Oleomonas cavernae: one gene and its partner. The protein of the gene in region 1 interacts with the protein of each later gene in a pairwise test. Links are inferred from orthologs where the notes say so. Each region holds a gene or a part of one and is shown on either strand. Other genes may lie near its edges.

Region 1 (14,909 bases):
CCCATGCGGAACGCATGAAGACCCTCTACGGCAGTGCCGTGCCCGGCGCCAATGACGACCGGGAAGTGATCGACGTGCCGCAGATGGGCGAGAGCGACCACGGTGCGGCCAACCACGTGCCGCGTTCGGTGCTGAACGGCATCATCCGTCCGCGCATCGAAGAGACTTTCGAGATGGTTCGTAATCACTTGCGCGAAAGCGGCTTCGACCGCGTCGGCGGGCGCAAGGTGGTGTTGACCGGCGGCGCCTCGCAATTGCAGGGCGTGCGTGAGCTGGCGGCAGGGGTGCTCGACAAACAAGTACGCATGGGCCGGCCGATCCGCCTGTCGGGCCTTGCGGAAGCAACGGGGGGCCGTCGTTCGCGACCGCGGCCGGCCTTCTGTCCTATGCCGCCAAGGCGCCCATCGAAGCCGTGCTGGGGGCGGCGGGCGACGAGGCGGGCAGTGGACGCATCCGGCGCATCGGGCGCTGGCTCAAGCAGAATTTCTAAAGCGCTGTAACATCATCGGAATCACCGGCCCGTGGGCCACAGGTAAAGGAGAGCAACATGACGATATCGCTGGGCGTGCCCGAGCAGACTGAGCTCAAGCCGCGCATCACCGTGTTCGGCGTGGGCGGTGCTGGCGGCAATGCCGTCAACAACATGATCGACGCCAAGCTCGAAGGGGTTGAATTCGTCGTCGCCAATACCGACGCGCAGGCCCTGCACAACAACAAGGCGGCGCGGCGCATCCAGCTTGGCGGCACCGTCACCCAGGGCCTTGGCGCCGGCTCCAAGCCGGAAGTCGGGCGCATGTCGGCCGAGGAGACGATCGACCAGATCGTCGATGCCCTGGCCGGTTCGAACATGGTCTTCATCACCGCCGGCATGGGCGGCGGCACCGGTACCGGTGCAGCCCCGGTGATCGCCCGGGCGGCGCGCGAGAAGGGCATGCTGACGGTCGGCGTGGTAACCAAGCCGTTCCAGTTCGAAGGCAGCCACCGCATGAAGATCGCCGATCAGGGCATCGCGGAAATGCATCAGTATGTCGACACGCTGATCATCATCCCGAACCAGAACCTGTTCCGGCTGGCCAACGAGAAGACCACCTTCGCCCAGGCCTTCGCCATGGCCGACAACGTGCTGCATTCGGGCGTGCGCGGCGTCACCGACCTGATGATCATGCCGGGCCTGATCAACCTCGACTTCGCCGACGTGCGCACGGTGATGTCCGAGATGGGCAAGGCCATGATGGGCACGGGCGAGGCCTCGGGCGACAAGCGTGCCATCGAGGCGGCGGAAGCGGCGATCTCCAACCCGCTGCTCGACGATGTCTCGATGAAGGGCGCGCGCGGCGTCCTCATCAACATCACCGGCGGCATGGACATGACCCTGTTCGAGGTCGATGAGGCCGCGAACCGGATCCGTTCGGAAGTCGATCCCGACGCCAACATCATCGTCGGCTCGACCTTCGACCTGGAAATGGACGGCCGCATGCGGGTGTCCGTGGTTGCGACCGGCATCGAGGCGGAAGCCTCGATGCTGCCCCGCCCGGCGCAGCCCAACCTGACCACCTTCGCCCGCCCCAACGGCAGCGCCGTGCAGCCCATGCCGGCCTCGCCGGTCCTGCGGCCGGCGGCGGTGGCGGCCGCCACCGCCGCGGCCACCGGCGCGGCCCCGATGGTCCAGGCGCCAGCCCCGCAGCAGCAGACCGCGGCCTTTGCCCCGCCGCAGCCCGTGGAAGCCCCGGCACCCCTGCCGGTCCAGCAGGCGGTGGCCGAGGTTCCGCCTGCCGCGGCGGCTCAGGCGCCGAGCTATGCGCCCCAGCCGAGCTATCAGCAGCCTGCCGCTGAAACCTACGGCGGGCCGCGGGTGTCGCTGGGCGGTGCCCAGCAGATCCGCGAGCCGGAAGTGGCGGCGCCCAAGCGCAGCGGCTTCCGCTCGCTGCTCGACCGCATGACCGGGACCGCCCCGCGCGCGGCCGGGCCAGACTATGGCCAGCAGACCCCGGTCCAGCAGGCGCCGGCGGCGGGCTATGGCCAGTATGCCCAGCGCCCGGCCTATGCCGCGCAGCCGCAGCCGCAGAGCTACGGCTCCTCGGCCATGGCGGTCGGCCAGGCCCAGCCGCTGCCGCCGCAGGCGGCCCCGCAGCCGATGCTGCAGCAGGTCACCCAGCCGGCGCCCGGCGCGCCGGTGCAGCCGCAGCAAAACCCCTCGCTGCTGGGGCGGATGGAAACCGGTGATCGGCCGGCCGCGGCGCGCAGCGTCGACGACCAGTTGGAGATTCCGGCTTTCCTGCGCCGCCAGGCGAACTGACGGGGCTGTTGCACAGGTCTGTGTGGAAGGTTATAAGTCTTTTAAAATCAATGACTTAGGCTTGTAATCTTCCGTAACAAAGAGTGATTTGTCGGGACCGGTGCCAGGGCATACATCTGGCACCGGTTCTTTTTTGCGCTGCACACCAGTTTGAGCAGTGTGGTTAACAAGGGATTATCCCGTGATCGTTCTCGAAGCACAGAAGACGGTGGCACGGCGGGTTGCTCTCGATGGTATCGGGCTGCATACCGGCTCGGCTGTCCGCGTCTGCCTGGTGCCGGCGTCGAGCGACCACGGCATCATTTTCCGCCGCGTCGACGTCACCGACCGCGATAGTCTGATCCCGGCCCATTTCGATCATGTCCGGGATGCCACCCTGTGCACCACGCTGGTGAACGGCGCCGGCGTTTCCGTGCGCACGGTCGAACACCTGATGGCGGCCCTGTCGGGTCTGCATATCGACAATGTGGTGGTCGAGATCGATGGCCCCGAACTGCCGATCCTGGACGGTTCGTCGGCCCCCTTCGTCGAGATGATCGAGCGGGTCGGCACGCTGGACCAGCGCCCGCCGCGCCGTGCCATCAAGATCCTGAAGCGGGTCGAGGTGCGGTTCGAGGACAAGTTCGCGGCGCTCGAGCCGGGCGAGGGCTTCGGCATCGATTTCGAGATCGATTTCCCTTCCAAGGCGATCGAGCGCCGGGTCGGCTCCTACGAGGTGACGCGCGAAGGTTTCGGCGCGCTGCTGTCGGGCGCCCGCACCTTCGGTTTCCGTCACGAGGTCGAGTATCTGCGCTCCAAGGGCCTGGCCCTGGGCGGCAGCCTGGACAATGCGGTGGTGGTCGACGGCGACGCGCTGATGAACCCCGAAGGCCTGCGCTTCGACGACGAGTTCGTCCGCCACAAGGCGCTGGACGCCCTGGGCGACCTCTATCTTGCCGGCGCGCCCATCATCGGCCGCTTCCATGGCTACAAGTCGGGCCATGCCCTGAACAACCGGCTGCTGCACGCCCTGTTCGCCGATCGTACCGCCTGGACCTATGTCGCGGCGGTCGAAGAGATCGAAGGCGGCGCCGCGGCCGCCTGGCCTGACTCGGTGGTCGCGTCCCCCGCCGTCTGATTGTCTGCGGCGCTGCTGTCCCCAAAACGGCAGCGTCCACCATTGCCCCTGACAACCCTGCGCCGCACCCTTTAACCAATGATCGCCGCAAAGGCGACCGGGGGAGGGGCCTGTGGTGGGGGAAAAGCGCGTCCGCACATGGATCGGCTTGGGGGTTTTGGTCGGGACCTTGTCGGCAACCACCATCGCCCTGGTCCAGGCGCAGCAATATGCCGGCCAGATCATCTTTTCAGCGTCCGACGCCGATGTCGGCAAGACCCAGGGCGCGCTCGACAGCCTCAGCCTGGGCCTCAACCGCTATACCGGCATGGAGGCCTTCGACTCGTCGAAATACTACGAGGGCCGCTTCTCGAACGGCATCACCTACGCCGAGATCCTGCCGGGCAAGCTCGGCTACCCCTACGAGCCGGAAACCAATTTCGCCTGGGGCGGGGCCGCCACCGGCCCCTATGCCCTGACCCTGCCGGTGGCCAACGACAACAATCTGGCCGCGATCGAGGATTTCCTGGCCGCGCCGAGCGCCGACAAGCTGGCCGCCCTGGTCGAGACCATCGTGACCGAGGTTCCCGAACTGGGCGAGGATCCCACGCTGGTACCGGTCGCCCTGGTCTTCCAACTCGTGCCCGGCCAGCACAGCATGTCGACCCAGGTCGACGAGTACCTGGCCGAAAATCCGACCACGCCGTCAGACCGGCTCTACATGATCGGGCCGGCCTATAACGACTATTACGCCTATCACCAGCGCGACCCCGCCGTTCCGGCACAGAACCAGGAACAGATGATGGCGCGGCTCTACGATGCCGGCGCCCGCGATTTCGCCATTTTCGCCTATGGCGGCGACAGCGATTTCGGCCACGAATACTCCGCCGAGATCGTCGAACGTTCCAACCGTTTCCAGCGCGAACACCCGGGCTCGAAGGTCTATGTCGTCGATTTCGACGGCGGCCTGGCGGAAATCAGGCGCGATCCTGGACGTTACGGCTTCAGCGACAATTTCACCCCCTGTTTCGCCGATGGTCTCTATCTCGATGCCTGCCCCGACGACCGCCTGTACTACGACAGCGTGCATCCCACCCGCACCGGGCACGAGGCGATCGCCAACCTCTACTATGCGACCATCGCCTCGGGCTATCAGGGGCCGCGCCAGTTCGCCCAACTGCCCGAGATGGGACGCCTGGCGGCACTCGGGCCGCAAAGCGAGATCACCGCGCGTCTCGAGCGGTCGCTGGCCGGCGCGAGCGTCGGCCAGGCGGCGGCAGGGACGGCGGCCGGTTCGACCGGTGCCGACGGCCTGGACCTGTGGCTGCAGGTAGGCTTCGGCTTTGGCAGCCGCAGCGACAACCCCGTGGCCCAGGATTTCAATTATACCGGCGCCCATCTCGTCGCCGGCATCGATCGTAGCTTCGACAATCGGGCGACCCTGGGCCTTGCCGCCTCGTTCTCGGGCCTGTCGGCGGAATATGGCGGCGTGGGCGGGGAGAGCGACCTCTACGCCTACGGGCTCACCGCTTACGGCGGCTGGAGGCTGGGCCGCCTCGGCCTGGCTGCCCAGGCCGGCTATGCCTTCAACCAGTATCGCGACGTGGCGCGGGCCACCGGCTTTCCCCAACGGCCGGTCGCGACCGGCAGCCCGGACGGCGACACCCTGTTCGCCGCCCTCGCGGCGACGCTCGACCTTATCCTCGACGATCTGAAGCTGATCCCACGCCTGGCCCTGGTCTATGCCCGCACCACGGTCGATGCCTTTCAGGAGGAAGGCTCGGTGCTGTTCGATTTTCGGGTGGCCGAGCAGGAGGTCGACTCGCTGCGCTCGCAGATCGGCGTCGCGGCGGAACGGCCGGTCGACCTGCCGGGGTTTGGCGCCAGCACCGTGCGGCTGTCGCTGGGCTGGGAACATGAGTTCGAGGATGGCGGGCGTGAAGTGCTGGGGGTCTTCCCCAACGGCAGCGAGCAATTCGTCCAGAGCGATTTCGGTACGCCCGATGCCGTGCTGGTGGGGCTGGCCCTGTCCTTCGCCTTCGACCAGTTGAAGCCCGGCACCACGGCCCGGATCGCCTATGACGGCCGCTTCGGCGACGACGGCAACGACCAGCTCTTCACCGTGGCCGTCCGCCTGCCGTTGAATTGAATGCGGCGCGGCCCCCAGCCGATCGTTTCCGAGAAGGTTGGCGTCTTGCGATGGCTGGTGTAGCGTGGCGCCGTTTCGAGGGTAAGCGCCGCGATCGGCCGTTTGCCCGATTCTTTAAAGTTCGATCGCCGGAGGCAGTGACCGACGTGTCGCCCATTGGTTTTCTTGCGCGCCTACGCTTTGCTGCCCTGGCCGCCGTCATTGCCCTAGGCGCCTGCTCCTCCAATAGTGAGCCCGAGCCCTATGTGGAAAAGCCGGTCGAACCGCTCTACAACGAAGCGGCCGACGCCCTTGCCCGCGAAAAATACAATACGGCCGCCGACCTCTTCCTCGAGGTCGAGCGCCAGCACCCCTATTCGATCTGGGCGACCAAGGCCCAGTTGATGGCGGCCTTCGCCTATTACGAGGCGGAGAAGTACCCTGACGCCATCGATACGGCGCAGCGCTTCATCTCGCTGCACCCCGGCAACAAGGATGCCGCCTACGCCTACTACCTCGTAGCGCTGTGCTATTACGAGCAGATCGTCGATGTCGGCCGCGACCAGAAGAATACCGAACTGGCCCTGCAGTCCCTGAGCGAGGTGGTGCGCCGCTTCCCCGACACCGACTATGCCCGCGATGCCCGCCTGAAGCTGGACCTCACCCGCGACCACCTGGCGGGCAAGGAGATGGAAGTCGGCCGCTACTACCAGAAGAAGAAGCAATACCTGGCCGCCATCAACCGCTACCGCACGGTGATCGAGAAGTATCAGACCACGACCCATGTGCCCGAGGCGCTGCACCGCCTGGTCGAAACCTATCTGGCGCTGGGCCTCGCCCGCGAGGCCCAGGCGGCCGGCGCGGTGCTCGGCTACAATTATCCGGGCAGCACCTGGTACCAGGACAGCTATGCCCTGCTGACGGAGGCCGAGCTTCGGCCGCTGCGCGACGACCGGTCCTGGATCACCCGTGCCTTCGACTCGACCCTCGACACCCTGTTTTGATTAGGCGGCGGGCAGGACAGGCCCGCCGATAGCCCATGCTGCTCAGGCTCGCCATCCGTGACGTGGTGCTGATCGAGCGGCTCGATCTCGATTTCGCCGCCGGCCTCACCGTGCTGACCGGCGAGACCGGTGCCGGCAAGTCGATCCTGCTCGACTCGCTGGGGTTGGCCCTGGGGGCCCGGGCCGATTCCGGTCTGGTGCGGACAGGGGCCGATCAGGCCGTGGTCACCGCCGAATTCGCCCTGCCGCCGGCCCATGCCGTCGCGGCCCTGCTCGACGATCAGGGCTGGCAATCGGGCGACACGCTGGTGCTGCGCCGGATCGTGACCAAGGACGGGCGCAGCCGGGCCTTCGTCGACGACCAGCCGGCCAGCGTCGGCCTGCTGGCCCAGATCGGCGCCCTGCTGATCGAGGCCCATGGCCAGCACGACGACCGCGGCCTGCTCAATCCCGCCGGCCACCGTTCCCTGCTCGATGCCTTTGCCGGCCATGACGCTTTGCTGGACGCCGCCAGGACCGCCCACACGGCCTTCGGTGCCAGCGCCGCCGCCCTGGCGCAGGCGGAGGCGGTGTTGACGAACGCCCGCCGCGACGAGGAATACCTGCGCCATGTGGTCGCCGAACTGCGCGTCCTGGCGCCGCAAGCGGGTGAGGAACAGCGCCTGGCGGCCGAACGCCACACCATGCACGAGGGCGAGCGCGCGGCGGGCGAACTGGACGAGGTGGCCGGCCTGCTGGCGGCCGACGGCGGCGTGGAGGCACGGCTGCGCGGTGCCCAGCGCCGGCTGGAGCGCACCGGCGCCAAGTTGGGCGGGGTGCTCGACACGGTCCTGCACGCGCTGGACCGCGCCGCGCTGGAGGCCGAGGAAGCGGTTTCCGCCCTGGCCCAGGCGCGCGCCACCATTGCCTATGACGAACGGCGCCTGGAAGCGACCGAGGAGCGGCTGTTCGCCCTGCGCGCCGCCGCCCGCAAGCATCAGGTCCAGCCCGATGCCCTGGCCGGCCTTGCGGTGGAGCTGGAGGGGCGGATTGCCGCGCTCGATGCCGGCGAAGGCCGTGTCACCGCCCTGAAGACGGCCCATGCGCAGGCCCTGGGCCAATTGCGGTCCGCCTGCGCCGCCCTGTCGGCCTCGCGCACGCTGGCGGCGGCGCGGCTCGACGACGGGGTGAATGCGGAGCTCGACGCGCTCAAGCTGGGCAAGGCCAAGTTCCGCACCAGGGTCGATCCCTTGAATGACGGCCAGTGGGGGCCGGAGGGGGCCGACCGCGTCACCTTCGAGGTGGCGACCAATCCCGGTGCCCCGTTCGGCCCCCTGATCAAGATCGCCTCCGGCGGCGAGCTGGCACGCTTCATCCTGGCCCTGAAGGTCGTGCTGGCCGGCGCCGGGACGGCCCCCACCCTGGTGTTCGATGAGGTCGACCGCGGCATTGGCGGCGCCGTCGCCGATGCGGTGGGCGATCGTCTGTCCCGCCTGGCGACCGATGCCCAGGTACTGGTCGTTACTCACAGCCCCCAGGTCGCGGCGCGGGGCCGTCATCACTTCCGCATCGCCAAGGAATCGGATGCGGCCTCGACCCGGACCGATGTGGTCACGCTCGAGCCCAAGGCCCGGCGCGAGGAGATCGCGCGCATGCTGGCCGGCGCCGAGATCACCCCGGCGGCCAGGGCCGCGGCGGATGCCTTGCTGAGAGCTGCACGATGACGACGATCCCGGTCGAAGCGCTGGATCTGCCGGCAGCGACGCAGGAGCATGCCCGTCTCGCTGCCGAAATCGTCGAGCACGACCGGCGCTATTACGAAGAAGACGCGCCCACCGTCTCGGACGCCGACTACGATGCCCTGCTGGCGCGGATTCAGGCGATCGAGGCGCGCTTTCCCGCCCTGAAGGAGGGCAGCCCGACGGCGACCGTGGCGGGCCAGGCCGCGGCCAAGTTCGAGAAGGTCGTGCATTCCCGGCCGATGCTGAGCCTGGAGAAAGTTTTCACGCCCGACGACGTGGGGGCCTTCGTCACTTCCGTCCGGCGGTTCTTGAACCTGCCCGAGGGCGAGCAGGTCGCACTCTACGCCGAACCCAAGATCGACGGCCTCTCGCTGGCCCTGCGCTATGAAAAGGGCCGCCTGGTCCTGGGGGCGACACGCGGCGACGGCCGGGTGGGCGAGAATGTAACCGCCAATGTCCGCACCATCGCGCAGATCCCCGAGCGCCTGACGGGCAAGGCGCCCGACGTCTTGGAAGTGCGCGGCGAGGTCTATATGACGCGCACGGATTTCCTGGCCCTGAACGAGCGCCAGGTCGCGGCGGGCGAGAAGATCTTTGCCAATCCGCGCAACAGCGCCGCAGGCTCGCTGCGCCAGCTCGATGCGGCGATCACCGCCGCAAGGCCCTTGCGCTTCTTCCTCCACGGCTGGGGCGAGGTAACCGGAAGCATGCCGACCACGCAGGGCGAGGCGATGGCCTGGCTCGGCGCCTTCGGCCTGCCACTCAACCCCCGTGCCTGCCTGGCCCGCGACCTCGACGAGACGCTCGCGGTCTTCGCCGGCCTCGAAGCCGAACGGGCGCAGATCCCCTACGACATCGACGGTGTCGTCTACAAGATCGACCGGCTGGATTGGCAGGACCGCTTAGGGCTGGTCAGCCGGGCGCCGCGCTGGGCCGTCGCCCACAAGTTCGCGGCCGAACAGGCCACGACCCTGCTCCAGGGCATCGACATCCAGGTCGGCCGCACCGGTTCCCTGACCCCGGTCGCGCGCTTGCAGGCGGTGACCGTGGGCGGCGTGGTGGTGACCAACGCCACCCTGCACAACGAGGACGAGATCGCGCGCAAGGATGTGCGCGTCGGCGACACGGTGGTGGTCCAGCGGGCGGGCGACGTCATCCCCCAGATCGTCGCCGTGGTGCTGGACAAGCGCCCGGCCGACGCCATGCCCTTCGTCTTCCCCGATCATTGCCCGGTGTGCGGCTCGACCGCGACGCGCGAGGAGGGCGAGGTGGTGCGGCGCTGCACCGGCGGCCTGACCTGCGAGGCCCAGGCGGTCGAGCGGTTGCGCCATTTCGTCAGCCGCCAGGCCTTCGACATCGAGGGCCTGGGCGAGAAGCAGGTGAAGGCACTGTGGGACTGGGGCCTGGTCCACGGCCCCGGCGATATCTTCCGCCTGGAGGAGCGCGACCGGCAATCGTTGACGCCCTTGCGCAATCGCGACGGCTGGGGCGCGCAATCGGCCAGGAAACTGTTCGAGGCGATCGAGCAGCGGCGCAAGGTGCCGCTGGCCCGCCTGCTCTTCGCCCTGGGCATGCGCCATGTCGGCGAGCGCAACGCCAGCCTGATCGCCCGCCATTTCGGCTCGGTCGAAACCCTGGCCGAGGCCTGCCTGACCACCGACGAACGCCGGGCCGAGGCGATGGCGGAGTTGCTCACCGTCGACGGCCTGGGGCCGATCGTGGTCGAGGCCTTCGACCAGTTCCTGGCCGAGCCGCACAATGCCGATACCTTGCGCGACCTGGTCGGGCTGCTCGATGTCCAGCCGCCCGAGGCGCGCGCCGCCGACAGCCCGGTCGCCGGCAAGACCGTCGTCTTCACCGGCACCCTGGAACGCATGACGCGCGACGAGGCCAAGGCCCGCGCCGAATCCCTGGGCGCCAAGGTTTCGGGCTCGGTCTCCAAGAAGACCGATATCGTGGTTGCCGGCCCGGGCGCCGGGTCCAAGCTGGCCAAGGCGACCGAATTCGGCGTGCAGGTCATGACCGAGGACGAGTGGCTGAGCCTGATCGGCGGCTGAGAGGTTTTCATGACGGGTGAGATCGACCGCCGCGCCATTCTGCTCGCCCGGGCGGTGGTCGTGCTGTTTCGGGATTTCGAGCTGGTCGCCCGCGAGGCGGAAATCACCGTGCCGCAGTACCGCTTCCTGCTGTTCCTCAAGCGGGGGCCCAAGCGGGCGGGGGAACTGGCCTTCGAGGCGGCGATCGGCAAGCCGACCGCGTCGGCCCTGATCGTCGAGATGGAAAAGCGCGGCCTGATCACCCGCGAGGCCGATCCCGACGATGCGCGCAGCATCCGCCTGCGCCTGACCGACCTGGGCCTCGACCGCCATGCCGCCTTCGAGACGGCCCTGGCGCGGCACCTGCAAGGCGTGCTGTCAGGGGGCGACGCCGACCGCATCCTGGAGGCTACCACCGAACTGGCCTATCTGATCGATGCCATGCGCGACCGCGCGTCAGTCGAATCAGTGGGCAATCTGATCGGCGACGAGCGTGATTGATCGGCGGTCTCTTGACGCGCCGCCGCCGCTATCGCCTTCTGGGCTTTGGTTGGGCGGGACGCGGAAGGCACGACTGTCGGCGTTGGGCGAACGGGGACTGGCATGACGACTTATCAGAAGGCAATTGCCGACGCCCAATTCGCTCTCTCCCAGCATTCCCGCCGGAACAACAAGGCAGCAAGGCTTCTCGAATGCTTGGACAGCATCAGGGCCGAGGCCGCCAAATTGGGCGACGAGCATCCCAAGATTGCCAAGGTGAAGGAATGCGAGGCATCGCTTCTGGTCGCCCTGGGGCAGAATGACGATGCCATCGCCGTGTTCAACGACCTGCTGGCCAAGCTGCCGCGCAAGCCCCGGCGCAAGCGCGTCAAGGCGGCAAAGAAGAAACTGGTCTATCTCGCCCGCCTGCTGAACATCTTCGAAACGATCCTGCGCGCCGGCGAACGCAGCCAGCGCGCCGCGGTCAAGCAGCAATTGCTGGGCGTCGTGCAGGCGAACCTGCCGGTGGTCTCCAAGTCGCTCGAGGAAATGCGCCTGCGCGTCGGCTTCATGAAGCTCGGCATGGGGCGCGACCATACGATCAATTTTCTCGATGCGCAGGCCAAGGGCCCCTTTGGCGACGAAGCGGCGATGGAGGCCCTCAAGCTCGCCATCGAGCAATTCATCTCCGACCCCCACGGCAGCCTCTACGAAAGCATCGCGGGGCGCCTGAACCGCAAGCGCCAAGCCAAGTGGTGGTCCTTGCGGGCCAAGCCGCTGAGCGAGACCTGGCTGCTCGGCAATGCGATCCTGCACGCCTATTTCACGCGGGAGACGGCAAAGGGCCTGCGGCCCGCCGATCTGCGCACCGGGACCATGGCCCAGGTGACGCAGACCTATATCGCCAAGGCCTCGATCTTCGGCCGCCCCAGGCTGAGCCGACTGGTGCCGCTGATCGGCGAGGAGACGATCTGGAGCGATGTCTACGACGGCGCCGAGGAAACGAAGCGGCTGATCACCGACGCGCTCTTCAACGCGGCCTTCACCAAAGGGCGCGCGCAGGACGCCGAGGTGACCGAAGACCTGCGCCTGAAGATCGCGCGCTGCGCCACCTGCCTGCAGGGCTTCTGGCAGCAAGCCGATTTGCGGGAGGATCTGCTCGGCCGGCTGGAGGAGGCTTGGTCGGGCATCGATACCCCACGCGCCTTCGTCGTGCGCGGCCAGATCGCCGTCGTTCGCAACGAGCACGACCGTGCCGAACAACTCTTCATGACGGCCGAGGAGCGCGACACCAGGCAGGGCCTGACCGGGTCGGGCCATTCGACCTTCATTTCGCCCGACCGGGTGAAACTGCGGGATTTCGGCATCGACAACAGCCCGTTTTCGGCCGACGCCTGCAAGTTCGAGCTCAAATTCGCCGACGAGGCGGACGGCGACGGGCCGGTGGCTGTAACCAGTGCCGATCCGATCTATTTCCGCCGCTATGCCGTGCCCTATGCCACCAGCCTGTGGGCATTGGCGCCCCGGATGCCCATTCACTTTCACGTGCTGGGCGATCTTGGCAATGTCGAGAACACCCTGGTTGCCCTGGGGGAGGCCGGCGGCGCCTTCTCCATCTCGACCGAGACCCCCGCAGTCTCCAAGCCGTATTACTATGCCACTGCCCGCTTCCTGCGCGCCGCGGAATTCATGCGGCTGTTCAAGCGGCCCTTGATACTGACCGATATCGACATCGTCTTTCGCGACGATCCGGCGCGATACGTGCCGCGCTGGATCGAGGCCGGTGATGTGGGCGTCCGATTCTTCGACGCGGTGCGGGCGCGCTGGTCGGTCTCCCGCAAGCGCCTCCTGTACCGGTATCCCAAGTTCGAGCCTTGGCGCATGCTCAACGCCGGCTGCGTTTACCTGAAGGCGAACACGCAGGCCAAATCGTTTCTCGATGTGCTGGCCAACCATACCTCGGAAGCCATGGCACGCTTTGCCGACAATCGCGGTTCGAACTGGTGGATCGACCAGAACATTCTCTATGCGGTCTTCGTTGCGACCATGCGGCAGGGGTCGGCCAAGGTATTCAGCCTGGAAAACACCGGCATCCCCTTCGGCGGCTACGTCCCGGTCGAGGGAGATCTGGGCCGGTCGGCCGGCACCCATCCGGCATTGGCCTTGCTGCAGGCTTGACACCCCGGGAGTCTCGCCAATAGTTCGTGCCACGAACTAAAAGCCCGAGGAAGCGCCTGATGGAACTGACGCCCCAGCACGAGGAACTGCGCCGCACCGTGCGTCGCTTCATCGAGGCGGAGATAAACCCGCATGTCGACGCCTGGGAAGCGGAGACGATTTTTCCGGCGCATGAAGTCTTCAAGAAGATGGGCGACCTCGGGCTACTGGGCATCGCCAAGCCGGAGGCCTATGGCGGCTTGGGCCTCGACTATTCCTACAGCGCGGTGATGTCGCAGGAACTGAGCCGGATCAACTCCGGCGGTGTCGCCATGGCCATCGGCGTGCAGACCGACATGGCGACGCCGGCGCTGGCCCGCTTCGGTTCGGACGAGTTGCGCCAGGAATTCCTGGCGCCGTCGATCGCCGGCGATTACGTCGCCTGCATCGGCGTCTCCGAGCCTCATGCCGGGTCCGACGTGGCGGCGATCCGCACCAAGGCGGTGCCCGACGGCGACGACCTGATCATCACCGGCTCCAAGATGTGGATCACCAGCGGCACCCAGGCCGACTGGATGTGCATGCTGGCCAACACGGGCGAGGGCGACCGCCACCGCAACAAGTCGCTGATCTGCGTGCCCCTGAAAGAAAACGGCAAGCGGGCCAAGGGCGTGACCGTCGCGCGTAAGCTCAAGAAGATGGGCATGCACGCCTCCGACACCGCCGAGTTGTTCTTCGACGAGGTACGGGTGCCCAAGCGTAACGTCATCGGCGAGCCGGGCATGGGCTTCGTCTACCAGATGATGCAGTTCCAGGAGGAACGGCTATACGCCGCGCTGGGCGCCATCGGCGGCTGCGAACGCACGCTCGAGGAGACGATCGAATACACCCGCAACCGCAAGGCCTTCGGCAAGTCGATCCTGGACAATCAGGTGGTCCACTATCGCCTGATCGAGTTGATGACCGAGGTCGAGGCCCTGCGCGCCCTGACCTGGAACGCGGTCGCCACCCATGTCGCGGGCGGCGATTGCACGGTGCTTGCCTCAATGGCCAAGCTGAAGGGTGCCCGCCTGGTCCGCGAGGTGAACGATGCCTGCCTGCAGTATTGGGGCGGCATGGGCTTCATGGATGAGACGCAGGTCTCGCGCCGCTATCGCGACAGCCGCCTGAGCTCGATCGGCGGCGGCGCCGACGAGGTGATGATCGGCATCATCGCCAAGTTCAAGGCCTGTTGCCCGGCAAGAACTGAGCTGCCGCAAACCACCGGCCGCCGGTGTTTCCCTCCTCACCCAACCCTCTCCTCCCAGGAGGAGAGGGCTCTGTTCTCCCTCTCCTCTCGAGAGGAGAGGGCCGGGGTGAGGAGGGGAGCGCCCGTCGGCAGGACCAGTTCAGGCCGCTTCGTTGTAGGCGATGCCTTTTTCAGCCAGCAGGGTCTGCAACTCGCCGGTCTGGTACATCTCGCGGACGATATCGCAGCCGCCGATGAATTCGCCCTTCACGTAAAGCTGGGGGATCGTCGGCCAGTCGGAAAAGCGCTTGATGCCGTCGCGCAGCGAGGGGTCCGACAGGACGTCGAAGCCCTTGAACTTCACGCCCAGCCGGCTCAACACCTGCACCACGGCGGCCGAGAAGCCGCACTGCGGGAAGATCGGCGTGCCCTTCATGAACAGGACAACCGGGTTTTCCTCGACGTCGCGGCGGATCCGCTCGAAGACTTCATCGCTCATATCATCACTCCGTGATCCGCCGGCATGGGGGAGGCCGGGGCAGATCGCCCAGAAACCGATCACAGAAAGGTAATGCGCCGCCAGCCCGCCCGCAAGCGCGCGACCGTCGCAGCCCCGTGGGGCGGCCATGCGCGGTGGTCAGTGCAGGGAGGTCAGTGCAGGCGCTGGAAATAGAGCAGGTCCAGCGGCGGGGCCTCGCCGGTCAAGCCGGTCAAGATGGCGTGGGCCTGGCCGCGATGATGGGTCTGGTGGTTGAACAGATGG
Region 2 (15,150 bases), 3.7 Mb from region 1 along the record:
CCCCGGTCGAGAGCAGTTCGACGCCACGCTCGGCCAGGGCAAAGGCGAATTCGACGAGGCCGGTCTTGTCCGAGACCGAGAGGAGGGCGCGGGCGATCATGGGGAACCTGAAATCTGTGGGCAGGACGAATTTGCGTGTCTCTTAGCATCGGGTGGCACAGGCCGCCACTGCGCCGCTTGCCGGCCTGCCATTCGTTCTCTTATTGTTCGCGCCATGGCCCACGGACTTCGCCCGATTCTGATTCTTCTGGCCCTGGCCGTCGTCGGCGCGCTGGGGATCGGCGCCTGGGCCACCAGCCCGGACCGCCTTGGCGCGCGCCTGGCCGATGCCATGCCCGGCCCCTTCACCGCCGATGTCCTCGAGGTGGTGGACGGCGACACGCTGGAAGTGCGGGTGATGATCTGGCTGGGCCAGGAAGTGGTCACCCGGGTACGCCTGGTCGGGATCGATACCCCTGAACTGCGCGGCGACTGCGACGATGAAAAGCGCAAGGCCGCCGCCGCCCGCGACCTGCTGGCTCGGCTGGTGGCCGGCGGCACCGTCACCCTGCGCGATGTCCGCTACGACAAATACGGCGGCCGCGTCCTGGCCCTGGTCTCGACCGCCGACGGCCGGGCCCTGACCGACCAGCTCATCGCCGCAGGCCTCGCCCGTCCTTACGACGGCAAGGCGCGGGTCGGGTGGTGCGGCTGACCCCCCTCCCCCAACCCCTCCGCCCTGAAGGGCAGAGGGGGTTACAGAGCCCTCTCCTCTGAGAGGAGAGGGTTGGGTGAGGAGGGGTGCTAGGTCTCAGCGATTCATGCGGTTGGTGACGAGGTCTTCGACGACATTGGGGTCGGCGAGGGTGGAGGTATCGCCCAGGGCGCCGTGTTCGTTCTCGGCGATCTTGCGCAGGATGCGGCGCATGATCTTGCCCGAGCGGGTCTTGGGCAGGCCGGGGGCGAACTGGATCAGGTCGGGGCTGGCGATGGGGCCGATCTCCTGGCGCACCCAGGCGACCAGTTCCTTGCGCAGGGGCTCGGAGGGCTGCTCGCCGGCGTTCAGGGTGACATAGGCATAGATGCCCTGGCCCTTGATGTCGTGGGGATAGCCCACGACGGCTGCCTCGGCGACCTTGGGATGGGCGACCAGGGCGCTCTCGACCTCGGCCGTGCCCATGCGGTGGCCCGAGACGTTGATGACGTCGTCGACCCGGCCGGTGATCCAGTAGTAGCCGTCGGCATCCCGGCGGCAGCCGTCGCCGGTGAAGTACTTGCCGGGATAGGTCGAGAAATAGGTCTGCACGAAGCGCTCGTGGTCGCCGTAGACGCTGCGCATCTGGCCGGGCCATGAGTCGGCGATGCACAGGTTGCCTTCGGTGGCACCTTCGAGCTCGTGGCCCTCGGCATCGACGATGACCGGCTGGACGCCGAAGAAGGGCCTGGTGGCGGAGCCGGGCTTCAGGTCGGTGGCGCCGGGCAGGGGGTGATGAGAATGCCGCCGGTCTCGGTCTGCCACCAGGTGTCGACGATGGGGCAGCGGCCGTCGCCGACGACGCGGTGATACCAGGTCCAGGCTTCCGGGTTGATCGGCTCGCCGACGGAGCCGAGCAGGCGCAGGGAGGTGCGGGCGGTCTTGGCAACCCAGTCCTCGCCCTCGCGCATGAGGGCGCGGATGGCGGTGGGGGCGGTGTAGAAGATGGTGACCTGATGCTTGTCGATGACCTGCCAGAAGCGGCTGGGATCGGGGAAGTTGGGCACGCCCTCGAACATCAGGGTGGTGGCGCCGTTGGCGAGCGGGCCATAGACGATGTAGCTGTGGCCGGTGACCCAGCCGACATCGGCGGTGCACCAGTAGACGTCGCCGGCATGGTAGTCGAAGACCAGCTCATGGGTGAGGCTGGCATAGGCGAGGTAGCCGCCGGAGGTGTGGAGCACGCCCTTGGGCTTGCCGGTGGAGCCGGAGGTATAGAGGATGAACAGGGGATCCTCGGCGCCCATGGGCTCGGGCGGGCAATCCGCCGCCACCGCGGCCATGGCCTCGTGGTACCAGAGGTCGCGGCCCGGGACGACATTGACCTTGCCGCCGGTGCGGCGCACGACGATGACCGATTTGACGTCGGGGCACTGTTCCAGGGCCTTGTCGGCATTGGCCTTGAGGGGGACGGTCTTGCCGGCGCGCAGGCCCTCGTCGGCGGTGATGATGATGGTTGAGGCGCAGTCGGTGACGCGGCCGGCGAGGCTGTCGGGGGAGAAGCCGCCGAAGACGATGGAATGGATGGCGCCGATCCTGGCGCAGGCGAGCATGGCGACCGCGGCTTCCGGGATCATGGGCAGGTAGATGGTGACGCGGTCGCCCTTGTTGACGCCCTGGGCCTTGAGGACATTGGCGAAGCGGCAGACCTCGGCGTGAAGCTCGCGGTAGGTGATGCGGCGGCTGTCGGCGGGATTGTCGCCTTCCCAGATGATGGCGACCTGCTCGCCGCGCGTGGCCAGGTGCCGGTCGAGGCAGTTGGCGGCGACATTCAACACGCCGTCGTGGAACCAGCGGATGTGGACGTCACCGGGGCCGAAGGACGTGTCCTTCACCGCGCCGGCCGAGAACGGCTTGATCCAGTCGAGGCGGCGGCCGACGTCGCCCCAGTAGCCGGCCGGATCCTCGACCGAGCGGCGGTAGTCACGGGCATAGCCGGCCGCATCGACGTGGGCACCGGCGGCAAACGCGGGAAGCACAGGGTACAGGGGTTCCGAACTCATGAGGCATCCTCCCGGTTGGCCTTTTGTGGGCCGGATTATGCGAAGCAGGCCCCGGCGGCGCAAGTTGACCGAAGGATGTAGACGGCGCGAAAGTTTTGGGCGCGGGCACAAAAAAAGGGGGCGGAAACCGCCCCCTTTTCCCGCAGGTTCCGTTCTGAATTAGAACGAGAGACCCGTGCCGAGGATGAACACGTCCGAGGTCGTGTCGTCGATCGTGTCGGTGGTCACAGCGGCCTCGCGGTCGTAGTGGATGTAGCCCAGCGACACGTCGAGGCCCGGGGCGACCTGATAGCCGCCGCCGGCCGACACGCCCCACATCGAACCATCGCTGGTCGGGGTGCCAAACAGGGTCGAGTAGTCTTCGTTGATGTAGCTGATGCCGACGGTCCACGGACCCTGGGCGTACTGGACGCCAGCGTCGAAGGATTCGGTATCCAGGAAGGTATCGTCCGAGTCGTACTGAGCGTACGACCCACCGACGGTCAGGGTGCCGACGCCGACGCCGAAGCCCACGTTGCCACCGAAGCCGAAGTAGGTCAGATCTTCCGGAGCCAACTCGGCTTCGTACCAGCTATAGGTAGCCGACAGGCCGAGGGTGACACCCGAGAACTCCTTGTTGAAGTTCAGGCCGACCGCGACGTTCGAACCGTAGGCCAGATCGTCGTCGAGGTTGAAGTCGCTGTCAGCGCCGACGCTGCCGGCGTTGTTGTTGTAGCTGATGTCCGGCGAGTAGGACACGCCGAGCTGGAAGCCACCCATACGCGGGGTGAAATAGATCAGCTTGGCAGAGTCATTGTCGACGAAATCGTAGGTCTGGGCGGTCGAACCACCCCAGGCGTAGTTCGGCGAGTTCACGCCGAGCAGGCCGAGCGCGTCAGGCGAGGGCGCCTGATAGTGCATCTGGTTGGCGACGTTGTCGTTGTAGCCGACTTCGAGACGACCGAAACCGCCCTGGAAGAACAGGTAGCTCTCGTCGATCTGGTTGCCGGTGGTGTTGCCTTCCAGCTCGATGCGCGCGCCATAGGTCAGGCCGTTGTCGGCAACGCCCTTGGCCTCGAAGCGGATTTCCGAATCCCAGCTCTTCACGGCCACGTTGCGCGCGTCCGTGACGCCGTTGTCGCCGGCAGCGATCAGGCCCTTGAAATAGCCGCTGACGGTCAGCTTCACGGGCTCGGCAGCCGCCTGGGCGGCACCGGCGGAAAGCAGAGCAGCGGTGGCAAGCGCCGTCGTGCCAAGTAGAATCTTCTTCATCATCCCCTCATTCGGTCAATGCAGCCGGGAGTGGCCCCCGGACGATCCGGATGTGGATCGCTACTGGGCGATAGAATTTCCATCCCACCCCCCGGGTCAAGCGAAAGGCGCCGCAGCGCAGCACTGGCCGCCGACATTGTGACGGCCCTGTGGCCGTGGGGTAACACATCGGAGAGCCGACTTGCTGCCGGAAACCGGCACCAAAGCCGCGCCGCGCCTGCCCGCGGACCGCAAAAACCGGGGAGAGTCGGGCCTAGAGGTAACCGAAACGGCGCATCTGCTCGCCGTGGTCGGCTTCGATCCGCGCCACCTGGGCCGGCGTCAGCGTCGCCTTCCACTGCCCCGACTTGCCGACGCGGAAAAACCGCTGCGAATGGCCGCTGCGCTCCTGGAAGCCGTGCTTGGCTTCCTGGTTCTGAACCACCTTGAACGAGGAAAACTTGATCGCCCGGTCGAGCCGGTCGCGCGGCGGCTTCAGCCCCAGGAAGCGGGCGATGCCGCCGAAGGTCTTGAACGGCGCTTGTTCCATGTCCTCGTAGCGCACAACGTGGAATTGCGGCAGCGGCTGCGCGGTCCAACTGATGACATGCTGGCTCCAGCTCGACACATGGGTGACCACATGCTTGACGTCGCCGCCGGCGATCGCCCGCGTATCCGCCATCTTGTCGATCATCTCGTCGATCGACAGGCCGAAGTGGTCGGCGCCCGAGATGGCGACGTCGCGCGGATCGCGCACGACATAGATCCCGCCGGCTGTCACCGCCTCGGAGATCAGCGGCGTGCCGTCGCGTTCGCCAAGCATCGAGTGGGTCTTGACGAAGACGGAATCGGGAAAGGCGCCGGTCATCGAGGCCTGCACGCGCGGCCGCAAGGCCGCGATTTCAGCCTCTGTCATGCCCTGGGTCGGCTTGCCGGCGACCTTGTCGTACCAGACGCGCATGGAATCCCCGACCGTGAAGCGGATCAACTGGTCCGGCGGCAGGGGGGCGGGCGGATTGATCAACAGGTGGTGCAGGAAGGTTCGCAGCCAGGTATTTCCCGATTTGGGAAAGGACGCGAGCCAGATCAGTTGGCCCAAACCCGGACCCTCCATCAAGCGACGACGGCACCTATATACGCGCGCCGCCCAAGAAAAAAGAGGGCGGAAACCGCCCTCTTCTTCTTGGTCGACGCTTTGTCGCAGATCAGAACGACAGGCCCGTGCCCAGGACGAAGACGTCCGCGCTGGCGTCGCCGTCCGCGGGGACCGTGGTCAGGGAGGCATCGCGGTCGTAGTGGATGTAGCCCGCCGACAGCTCGAGGCCCGGCGCCAGCGTATAGCCGCCGCCGACCGAAGCGCCCCACATCTCGTCGTCGCTGCTACGCCCGTAGTCCTGCCAGATGTAGTTGGCGCCGAGGCTCCACGGGCCCATGGCGTACTTGACGCCCACATCGTAGGCCTGGGTGTCGGCGAGGACGCCGCTGGCGAAGCGGTCGTTGTTCTCGGCGTAGGAGCCGCCGACGGTGAGGGTGCCTTCGCCGATGCCGAAGCCCAAGCTGGCGCCGAGGCCCCAGTAGCTCGCATCGTCGGGTGCCAGTTCCGCTTCGTACCAGCTGTAGGTTGCCGACAGGCCCACAGTGACTGTCGAGAGCTTCTGGTTGTAGTTCAAGCCGACCGAAGTGCCCTGGCCGTAGGCGGCGTCGTTGTCGAGCGTGAAGTCGGCATCGGAGCCGATGCTGGTGGCGTTGTTGTTATAGTTGACGTCCGGCGCATAGGAGACGCCGAGCTGGAAACCGGCGAGCCGCGGCGTGAAATAGATCAGCTTGGCGGCGTCGTTGTTGAACAGCGCATCCAGGGTCTGCGCGGTCGCGCCGCCCCAGGCGTAGTTCGGCGTGTTGAGGGCGAGCATGCCGAGCTTGTCGGGCGCCGGCGAGGTATTGAGCATCTGGTAGGCGACCGAGTCGTCGTAGCCGACCTCGATCTTGCCGAAGCCGCCTTCGAAGAACAGGAAGGCCTCATCGATCTGGTTGCCGGTGGTGTTGCCTTCCAGCTCGATGCGCGCACCGTAGGTCAAGCCGTTGTCGGCCACGCCCTTGGCCGTGAAGTGGACTTCGGAGTCCCAGCTCTTCACCGCGACGTTGCGGGCGTCGGTGACGCCGTTGTCGCCGAAAGCCACCAAGCCCTTGAAATAGCCGCTGATCTTCAGCGAGACCGGTTCCGCAGCAGCCTGCGCGCCGGCGGAGATCAAAACGGCGGTGGCAAGCGCCGTCGTGCCCAACAGAATCTTCTTCATAAAACCCCCTGAGGGATAAGTGTTATCCGGAATGGCCCCCGGACGATCCGACCTTGCGGTCGTTACCCGGGCATAGGGAGGCCCACGGCGCGCGGCGGGTCAAGCTGAATGCCCGATGGTGCGGCGCGTCACGAAGACAATGCGTGGCGGCTGTTGCATCAATGAAACAACTTGTGACCGCCCGTTAACGAAACCGAGAACTTGTTTTCTGGCATTCTAGCCCCGCCGCCGTCGCGGGCCGCCATTGCCTTGGCGGGCCGCATCCCTTATTCAAAGGCCTTCGCACAGGTGCGTCAGCCCGTGTGTCAAGGCGCGAGGAATCATTGATGATCGGTCTGCGTTTGCGTGCAGCGCTCGTTTTTCTATCGGTTGGGTTGGGTCTGGCGGGCTGCGAGAGCGCCGGTGAGCCGGTCCAGCAGTATCCCTCGCAGTCGACCTACAGCGGCCGCTCCATCCCCGCGCCCGACCCCAACGCCCCGCAAGGCGGCATTCTGGGGCCTGACGGCCTGACCCTGTTCGATGGCGGTAAGAACCGGGACGACGGGGCGACCAGCGGCATCGGCGTTAACGCCCTGCTGTGGCGCGCGTCGCTCGACACCCTGTCGTTCATGCCCCTGGCCTCGGCCGACCCCTTTGGCGGGGTCATCATCACCGACTGGTATTCCTCGCCCGATCGCCCGTCCGAGCGCATGAAGGCCACGGTCTACATCCTCGACCGGCGCCTGCGCGCCGATGGCCTGAAGGTCGCGCTGTTCCGCCAGCAGATCGGGCCGGAACGGCAGTGGCTGGACGTGCCGGTCTCGGCCGAGACCGTCGCCCAGCTCGAGAATGCCATCCTGACCCGCGCCCGCCAGCTTCGCGTCCAGAGCATCGGGCAGTAGCAGGCACCGCCTCACTCCCTCGCCCCGCTTGCGGGGAGAGGGCCGGGGTGAGGGGCCTCCAGGGCTGCGACGATCGCCGCCAGGACCCCTCGGGATTTTCCAGGACCTCGTTGTTCCAGAAGCGGAGGACACGCCAGCCCGCGCCCCGGAGCGCCACCGTTCGTCGCTCGTCTGCATCGCTCCCGGCATGTTGTCCGCCGTCGATCTCCACGATCAGCCGGGGCTGGTAAAGGCGAAATCGGCAAAATAGCCGGCCACCGGATGCTGCCGCCGCGCCCGCAAGGGCAACGGCGCCTCCCGCAGCAGCCGCCAGAGCAGCCGCTCCGCCTCGGTGGCGTCGCGGCGCAGGCGCCTGGCGCGAGCAATGGCTGGATCGGGCATGGATTTCTGCTTCCGCGTGTGTGATCCACACCCCCTCACCCTAGCCCTCTCCCCCGTCGGGGGCGAGGGAACTTGTTACTGGGCCGGGTGAGGGATGTCCGGCAATATTCCATTGTCAGCGTGGAAGCCCTCGCCCTATATCTCTGTCTCCCGCCAGAAAGCCGATAGTTCCCCCTGATGTCGAACGAGCGTTACAATCCCCGGTCGGCGGAAGTGAAGTGGCAGGCCGCCTGGGAGGCGGCCGATGCCTTCCGTGCGGGCGACGACAAGAGCAAGCCCAAGTATTACGTCCTGGAGATGTTCCCCTATCCGTCGGGGCGCATCCACATGGGCCATGTGCGCAACTACGCCATGGGCGACGTGGTGGCGCGCTACAAGCGGGCGCGGGGCTACAACGTGCTGCACCCCATGGGCTGGGACGCCTTCGGCATGCCGGCCGAAAACGCCGCGATGGAGCGCAAGGTTCACCCGGCGGACTGGACCTACAAGAACATCGATGCGATGCGCACCCAGCTCAAGTCCATGGGCCTGTCCCTAGACTGGAGCCGCGAGATCGCCACCTGCCACCCCGAGTATTACCGCCACGAGCAGAAGCTGTTCCTGGATTTCCTCAAGGCCGGCCTGGTCTATCGCAAGGAATCCTGGGTCAACTGGGACCCGGTGGACAATACCGTGCTGGCCAACGAGCAGGTCATCGACGGCCGCGGCTGGCGCTCGGGCGCGGTGGTCGAGCGGCGCAAGCTGTCGCAGTGGTTCCTGAAGATCACCGCCTTCGCCGACGAACTGAAAGAGGGCCTGGAGACCCTGGACCGCTGGCCGCCCAAGGTGCGCCTGATGCAGGAGAACTGGATCGGCAAGTCGGAAGGCGCCAACCTGAGCTTCAAGTTCAAGGGCGGCGCGCCGGCGGATTCGGTCGAGGTCTATACCACCAGGCCCGATACCCTGTTCGGCGCGGCTTTCGTCGCCATCGCCGCCGACCACCCGGTGGCCGCCGCCCTGGCCAAGGCCGACCCGGTGCTGACCAAGTTCATCGAGGAATGCCGCAAGGGCGGCACCTCGCAGGAAGAGATCGAGCGCGCCGAGAAGCTGGGCTTCGACACCGGCCTGGAAGTGCAGCACCCGTTCCTGCCCGAAGAGACCCTGCCGGTCTACGTCGCCAATTTCGTGCTGATGGAATACGGCACCGGCGCCATCTTCGGCTGCCCGGCCCATGACCAGCGCGACCTGGACTTCGCCCGCAAATACGGCCTGGAGGTCACCCCCGTGGTGCTGCCGCCCGGCGCCGACCCGGCGACCTTCGATGTCGAGACCGAGGCCTATACCGGCGACGGCACGATCTATCATTCGGACTTCCTGAACGGGCTGGGCGTCGTCGAGGCCAAGAGCGCCGCGATCGCCAGGATCGAGGAACTCCAGGCCGGCAAGGGCACCACCACCTACCGCCTGCGCGACTGGGGCGTCTCGCGCCAGCGCTATTGGGGCGCGCCGATCCCGGTCATCCATTGTGCCACCTGCGACATCGTGCCGGTGCCGGCAGACCAGTTGCCGGTCACCCTGCCCGACGACGTGACCTTCGACGTGCCGGGCAATCCGCTGGACCGCCATCCGACCTGGAAGCACGTGACCTGCCCGCAATGCGGCGGCGAGGCCCGGCGCGAGACCGACACCTTCGACACCTTCATCGATTCGTCGTGGTATTTCGCGCGCTTCTGCTCGCCGCGCAGCGATGCACCCTTCGATCGTGACGCGGTCGATTACTGGCTGCCGGTCGACCAGTACATCGGTGGCATCGAGCATGCGATCCTGCACCTGCTCTATTCCCGCTTCTTCGTCCGCGCCCTGCAGGTGACCGGGCACTTGGGGATCGCCGAGCCCTTCGCCGGCCTGTTCACCCAGGGCATGGTCAACCACGAGACCTACAAGTCGGCCGATGGCGAGTGGCTGACCCCGGCCGAGGTCGGCAAGAGCGAGAGCGGTGCCCTGGTGCGTCTGGCGACCGGCGAAGCGGTGACTTCGGGCCGGGTCGAGAAGATGTCGAAGTCGAAGAAGAATGTCGTCGACCCCGACGACATCATCGACCGCTACGGCGCCGACACCGCCCGCTGGTTCATGCTGTCCGACAGCCCGCCCGAGCGCGACCTGGAATGGACCGAGGGCGGCATCGAAGGCGCCTGGCGCTTCACCCAGCGCCTGTGGCGCATGGTGACCGAGGCGATGGGCCGCCTGGGCCCCGTCGGCGATAGCGCCTACGGGCCCGAGGATGCGCCCCTGCGCCGCGCCACCCACAAGACCATCGTCGGCGTCACCGCCGACATCGAGGCCTTCCACTTCAACAAGGCCGTCGCCCGCCTCTACGAGTTCGCCAACGCGGCCCAGGATGCCGCCCTGGGCAAGACCGGCGCCAGCCCCGCCGCCACCCGCGAGGCGCTGGAGACCATCGTCCAGCTGGTCGCGCCGATGATGCCGCACCTGGCCGAGGAATTGTGGTCCCTGCTGGGCGCCAAGACCCTGCTGACGGCCACCCCCTGGCCGGTCGCCGACCCCGCCCTGTCGGCGGACGACGAGATCACCATCGCGGTCCAGGTCCAGGGCAAGCTGCGCGGCACCCTGCTGGTGCCGGCCGCGACCGACCGCGAGACACTGGAGAAGCTGGCCCTCGACCTCGACCCGGTGCAGAAAGCGATTGACGGGCGCCCGGTGCGCAAGGTCATCGTGGTGCCCGGTCGCATCGTCAACCTGGTGGTTTGAGTCATGGCAGTTGCCCGCATCGCCGCCGTCCTCGTCCTTGGCCTCGGCCTTGGCCTGTCCGCCTGCGGCTTTCGGCCGATGTACGGCAGCGAGTCGACCTCCGCCGAGGCGGAGGCCCTGCTGGGCAGCGTCGCCATCGCCCCGATCGGCGACGACCGGATTTCCCAGGTCCTGCGCAACGACCTGATCGACCGGATTTCGGCCGGCCGCTCGGCCAGCAACCCGCGTTACCGCCTGGATGTGAAGCTCGAGCGCAGCGAACTGGGCGGCCTGGTCCAGACCGACGCCTCGATCACCCGCTATGTCGTCACCCTGCGCGGCAATTTCCGCCTGGTCGATGTCGCGACTGGCAACTCGGTGATGACCGAGGCCGCGCGCACCACCGCCGCCTACAACGTGCCGGAATCCGAATATGCCGCGATCTCGGCCCAGTCGGACGCCTATAACCGGGCTTCCGGCGCCCTGGCCGACGAGATCCGCGCCCGCGTGGCCAGCTTCCTCGAAACCCACCGGAGCTGAGGCGCGCGTGCGGCCTGCGCCATGAAGCTGACCGGCCCGTCGATCGAGCGCTTCCTGGCCAGACCGGACCCGGCGGTGCGCCTGGCCCTGGTCTTCGGGCCCGACGGCGGGCTGGTGCGCGAGCGGGCAACCGCCATCGCCCGCGCCGTGGTGCCCGACCTCAACGATCCCTTCCGCGTTGCCGAGCTGACCGGGGCATCCCTGGACGAGGATCCGGCGCGCCTGGCCGACGAAGCGGCCGCCATTTCCATGATCGGCGGGCGCCGGGTGATCCGCCTGCGCGATTTGAGCGACAAGCACGCCAAGGCGATCGCCGGCTTCCTCGACGATCCCGCCGGCGATGCCATGATCGTCGCCGAGGCCGGCGACCTGCCGGGCAAGCGCAGTGCCCTGCGCACCGCCGTCGAGGAGGCCGCCAATGGCGCCGCCATCGCCTGCTACGCCGACGATTCCGCGAGCCTCGACGACCTGATCGACGCGGTCCTGCGCAAGGCCAGGCTGGACATCGACCCGGGCGCCCAGTCCTGGCTGATCGAGCGGCTGGGTGCCGACCGGGCCTTGTCGCGCGGCGAGCTCGACAAGCTGGTGCTCTACATGGGCGAGGGGGCGAAGCGGGTAACGCTGGAGGATGTCCGCGCGGCCGTGGGCGACGCTTCCGATATCGGCATCGACGACGTGGTCGAGGCTGCCTTGAGCGGCGACATGCCGCGTCTCGAACGCAGCCTGGAGCGGTGCCGCCAGGCGGGCGAGAATGCGGTCGTGATCCTGCGCAGCGTCAGCCGCCAGGTGCTGCAACTGCAATTGGCGCGCAGCCTGGTCGACAGCGGCACCCCGGCCGAGCGGGCCCTGATGCAGCTTCGCCCGCCGGTCCGCTTTCCCCGCGACCGCGCCTTCAAGGCCCAGCTCAACCGCTGGAGCGGGCGGCACCTGAACGATGCCGTCGACCTGCTGATCGAGGCCGAGCTCGACTGCAAGACCACCGGCAACCCGACCGACGCCCTGACCGCCCGCGCCCTGATGCGGATCGCCGGCGTCGCCGCCCGCGCCGGCCGGCGATAGCCTCTGACTCCCTCGCCCCGCAAGCGGGGAGAGGGTTGGGGTGAGGGGTTGCTGGAGCCACGACGATTGCCCGACACCCCCTCACCCTAGCCCTCTCCCCCGCTGGGGGCGAGGGAACTCAGGGCAGAAGCACCGTCGAGCCCACCGTCTGCCGGGCTTCCAACTGCCGGTGTGCCTCGGCCGCTTCGGCCAGGGCATAGCGCTGGCGGACGTTGGTCTTGATAATGCCGCGGCCGACCAGGTCGAACAGTTCGGCCGCCGCCGTTGCCCGTTCCGCCTTGTCGGCGATGTAGTGGTACAGGGTCGGGCGGGTCAGGAACAGCGAGCCCTTGGCCGACAGGATGCCGGGATTGAAGGCCGGCACGGCGCCGCTGGCATTGCCGAAGCTGACCATCAGGCCGCGTGGGCTGAGGCTGTCGAGCGAGCCTTCCCAGGTATCCTTGCCGACACCGTCATAGACCACCGGCACGCCCTTGCCCCAGTCAGCTCGCGCACCCGGGCCGCCACATCCTGCTGGCGGTAGAGGATCACCTCGGCCGCGCCATGGGCCCGGGCCAGGGCCGCCTTTTCCGGGCTGCCGGCGGTGCCGATCAGGCGTACCCCTAAGTGCCGCGCCCACTGGCAGGCGATCAGGCCGACCCCGCCGGCGGCGGCATGGAACAGCACGGTCTCGCCCGCCTTCACGGCATAGGTGCGACGCAGCAGATACCACGCGGTCAGGCCCTGGAGCATGATCGAGGCCGCCTGCTCGTCCTCGACCGTGTCGGGGATCTTGAACAGCATCTCGGCCGGGAAGTTGCGCCAGGTGGCATAGGCGCCGATCGGCGCCGTGCAATAGGCCACCCGGTCGCCGACCGCGACACCCTCGACGCCCGGGCCGACCATCTTCACCACGCCGGCCGCCTCCAGCCCGATGCCCGACGGCAGGGGCACGGGATAGAGGCCAGTGCGGTGATAGGTATCGATGTAATTGACCCCGACCGCGGTCTGGCGCAGGCGCACCTCGCCGAAGCCGGGATCGGGCAGGTCGACCGGCTCCAGCCGCAGGACATCGGGCCCGCCGGGGGCGTGGAAGCGGATCGCCTGGCTGTTCACCATCATGCGCCGCCTCGCCTCAGGCCAGATGGGTCTTGAAGAAGTCGAGGGTGCGGCTGTTGGCCAGTTTCGCCGCTGCCGCGTCGTAGTGCTCGCCGCCTTCGCGGGCGAAGGCATGGTCCTGGCCGGCATAGTTGTGGAGGGTGACCAGCGGGTTGGCGCCCAGCGCCGCCGCCACCTTGGCCTGCGCTTCGGGCGGCACGAAGGCATCCTTCTCGGCGACGTGCAGCATCAAGGGCTTGCTGATGCCGCCGGCCACGTCCAGCGCATCGTTGATGCCGACGCCGTAATAGCCGACCGAGGCATCGATCACCGTCTGGGCCGCGGTGCGATAGGCCATGTGGCCGCCCAGGCAATAGCCGACGGCACCCACCTTGCCGGTGCAGCCGGGCAGCGTCGCCGCCACGGCGCGGGTCGTCTCGATATCGGCGATGCCATGGGCGCGGTCGAAGGCCGAGAACAGCGAGAAGGCCTTGTCCCATTCTGCCTTGGACTTGTCGGTGATGTCGATACCGGGCTCGATACGCCAGAACAGGTCGGGGCAGACGGCGATGTAGCCTTCGCCGGCCAGCCAGTCGCAGATATCGCGCATCACCTGGTTGACGCCGAAAATCTCCTGGATGACGACGATCGCCGGCGCGGGCGCCGCCCCGGCGGGACGGGCCACATAGGCCGAGAAACTGCCGCCGTCGTTGGCGCCGATGGTGATGGTCGAACCGGTCATGGGCTTTGGCCTCCCTGTCTCTAGGGGGTGGATGCTAGCGGCAAGAAATGGCGTTGTCATGGCATAGCGGCCAGGAAGCCGGATCACCCGATTGATCTCGATCAAGGCGGCGGGGCGCCTTGTCGATAAAAGTTGACGCAGGCGTCATTTTCGGCACCATCAACAAAAACAACGGGAGGAAGAACAATCATGGCGGCGACAGCACTGGCGCGGGAGACCGAGCCCCAACCGGCCGAGCATTTCGACGTGGTGATCGTGGGGGCGGGGATCTCCGGCGTGGGCGGGGCCTATCACCTGACGACGCAATGCCCGGGTACCCGCTTCGTCGTATTGGAAGCCCTGGAGAGTTTCGGCGGCACCTGGCAGATGCATCGCTATCCCGGCATCCGTTCGGACAGCGACCTCTATACCTTCGGCTATCGCTTCAAGCCCTGGACCGGCACGCCCATCGCCACGGGACAGGAAATCCTGGCCTATATGGGCGAGGTGATCGCCGACAACGACCTGGCGCGGCACATCCGCTACCAGCGTAAGATCACCCGGGCCACCTGGTCCAGCGCCGACAACCTGTGGACCCTGGAGGTTACCGCCGGCGACACGGGCGAAACCTCCCTTATCACCACCGGCTTCCTGTGGATGTGCCAGGGCTATTACCGCCACGCCCAGGGCTATACGCCCGAGTGGCCGGGCATGGAGACCTACCAGGGGCGGATCGTGCACCCGCAGACCTGGCCGGAAGACCTGGACTACAAGGACAAGAATGTCCTCGTCATCGGCTCGGGCGCGACCGCGGCGACCCTGGTACCCGCCATCGCCGGCGATTGCCGGCATGTCACGCTGCTGCAGCGCTCGCCCACCTATTTCATCCCGGCGCGCAACGCCAACGACCTGGCCGACACGCTGCGCCAGCTCGAGGTCGACGAGGCCTGGATCCACGAGATCACCCGGCGCAAGATCCTCCAGGAGCAGGCGGAGTTCACCCGGCGCTCGTTCGAGGAGCCCGAGGCGGTGACCAAGGAACTGCTCGACGCCGCCCGCCTGTTCCTGGACGAGGACGACGTGGTCAAGCATTTCACGCCGCGCTACCGCCCCTGGCGCCAGCGTATCGCCTTCATCCCGACGGCGACCTGTTCCAGGGCATCCGTGCCGGCAAGGCCTCGGTCGTCACCGACGAGATCGAGCGCTTTACCGCCAAGGGCATCCTGCTGAAATCGGGCCTCGAGCTGGAGGCCGACATCATCGTCACCGCCACCGGCTTCAACCTCAACGTCCTGGGCGACATCGCCTTCACCGTCGACGGCAAGCCGCTGAACTTTGCCGACACGGTGACCTATCGCGGCATGATGTTCACCGGCATGCCCAACCTGGTCTGGGTCTTCGGCTATTTCCGCGCCAGTTGGACCCTGCGGGCCGACCTGATCGGCGATTTCGTCTGCCGCCTGCTCAACCACATGAAGGCCAAGGGGGCCAGTCGCGTGGAGGT

The links.
Region 2: the proteins of ligA (region 1) and leuS interact in binary tests that used the Escherichia coli proteins (3 or more experiments, as listed by UniProt). The link is inferred for Oleomonas cavernae from one-to-one orthologs.

The regions. Positions count from the first base shown.
Region 1 is NZ_QYUK01000011.1:439,471-454,379, forward strand. The notes cover bases 7,843-10,767. They hold ligA (NAD-dependent DNA ligase LigA), read left to right. Parts: upstream 7,843-8,232; coding sequence 8,233-10,302; downstream 10,303-10,767. Other genes in these bases: recN (DNA repair protein RecN), read left to right, coding at 7,843-8,227; D3874_RS05630 (MarR family winged helix-turn-helix transcriptional regulator), read left to right, coding at 10,312-10,767. In the rest of the region: cell division protein FtsA, read left to right, coding at 1-500; cell division protein FtsZ, read left to right, coding at 548-2,296; lpxC (UDP-3-O-acyl-N-acetylglucosamine deacetylase), read left to right, coding at 2,478-3,413; D3874_RS05610 (autotransporter domain-containing protein), read left to right, coding at 3,583-5,541; D3874_RS05615 (outer membrane protein assembly factor BamD), read left to right, coding at 5,688-6,524; more of recN, read left to right, coding at 6,560-7,842; more of D3874_RS05630, read left to right, coding at 10,768-10,782; D3874_RS05635 (putative nucleotide-diphospho-sugar transferase), read left to right, coding at 10,978-12,939; grxD (Grx4 family monothiol glutaredoxin), read right to left, coding at 14,307-14,645; D3874_RS05650 (DinB family protein), read right to left, coding at 14,798-14,909. UniProt on the Escherichia coli protein: DNA ligase that catalyzes the formation of phosphodiester linkages between 5'-phosphoryl and 3'-hydroxyl groups in double-stranded DNA using NAD as a coenzyme and as the energy source for the reaction.
Region 2 is NZ_QYUK01000011.1:4,141,148-4,156,297, forward strand. Bases 7,319-10,484 are described here. They hold leuS (leucine--tRNA ligase), read left to right. Parts: upstream 7,319-7,699; coding sequence 7,700-10,270; downstream 10,271-10,484. Other genes in these bases: lptE (LPS assembly lipoprotein LptE), read left to right, coding at 10,274-10,484. Also shown: purH (bifunctional phosphoribosylaminoimidazolecarboxamide formyltransferase/IMP cyclohydrolase), read right to left, coding at 1-100; D3874_RS23840 (thermonuclease family protein), read left to right, coding at 215-694; D3874_RS23850 (porin), read right to left, coding at 2,896-3,987; D3874_RS23855 (sulfotransferase domain-containing protein), read right to left, coding at 4,241-5,065; D3874_RS23860 (porin), read right to left, coding at 5,172-6,260; D3874_RS23865 (DUF3576 domain-containing protein), read left to right, coding at 6,587-7,141; more of lptE, read left to right, coding at 10,485-10,789; holA (DNA polymerase III subunit delta), read left to right, coding at 10,811-11,848; D3874_RS23895 (dienelactone hydrolase family protein), read right to left, coding at 12,963-13,667; D3874_RS23900 (flavin-containing monooxygenase), read left to right, coding at 13,857-14,876; D3874_RS29655 (hypothetical protein), read left to right, coding at 14,993-15,150.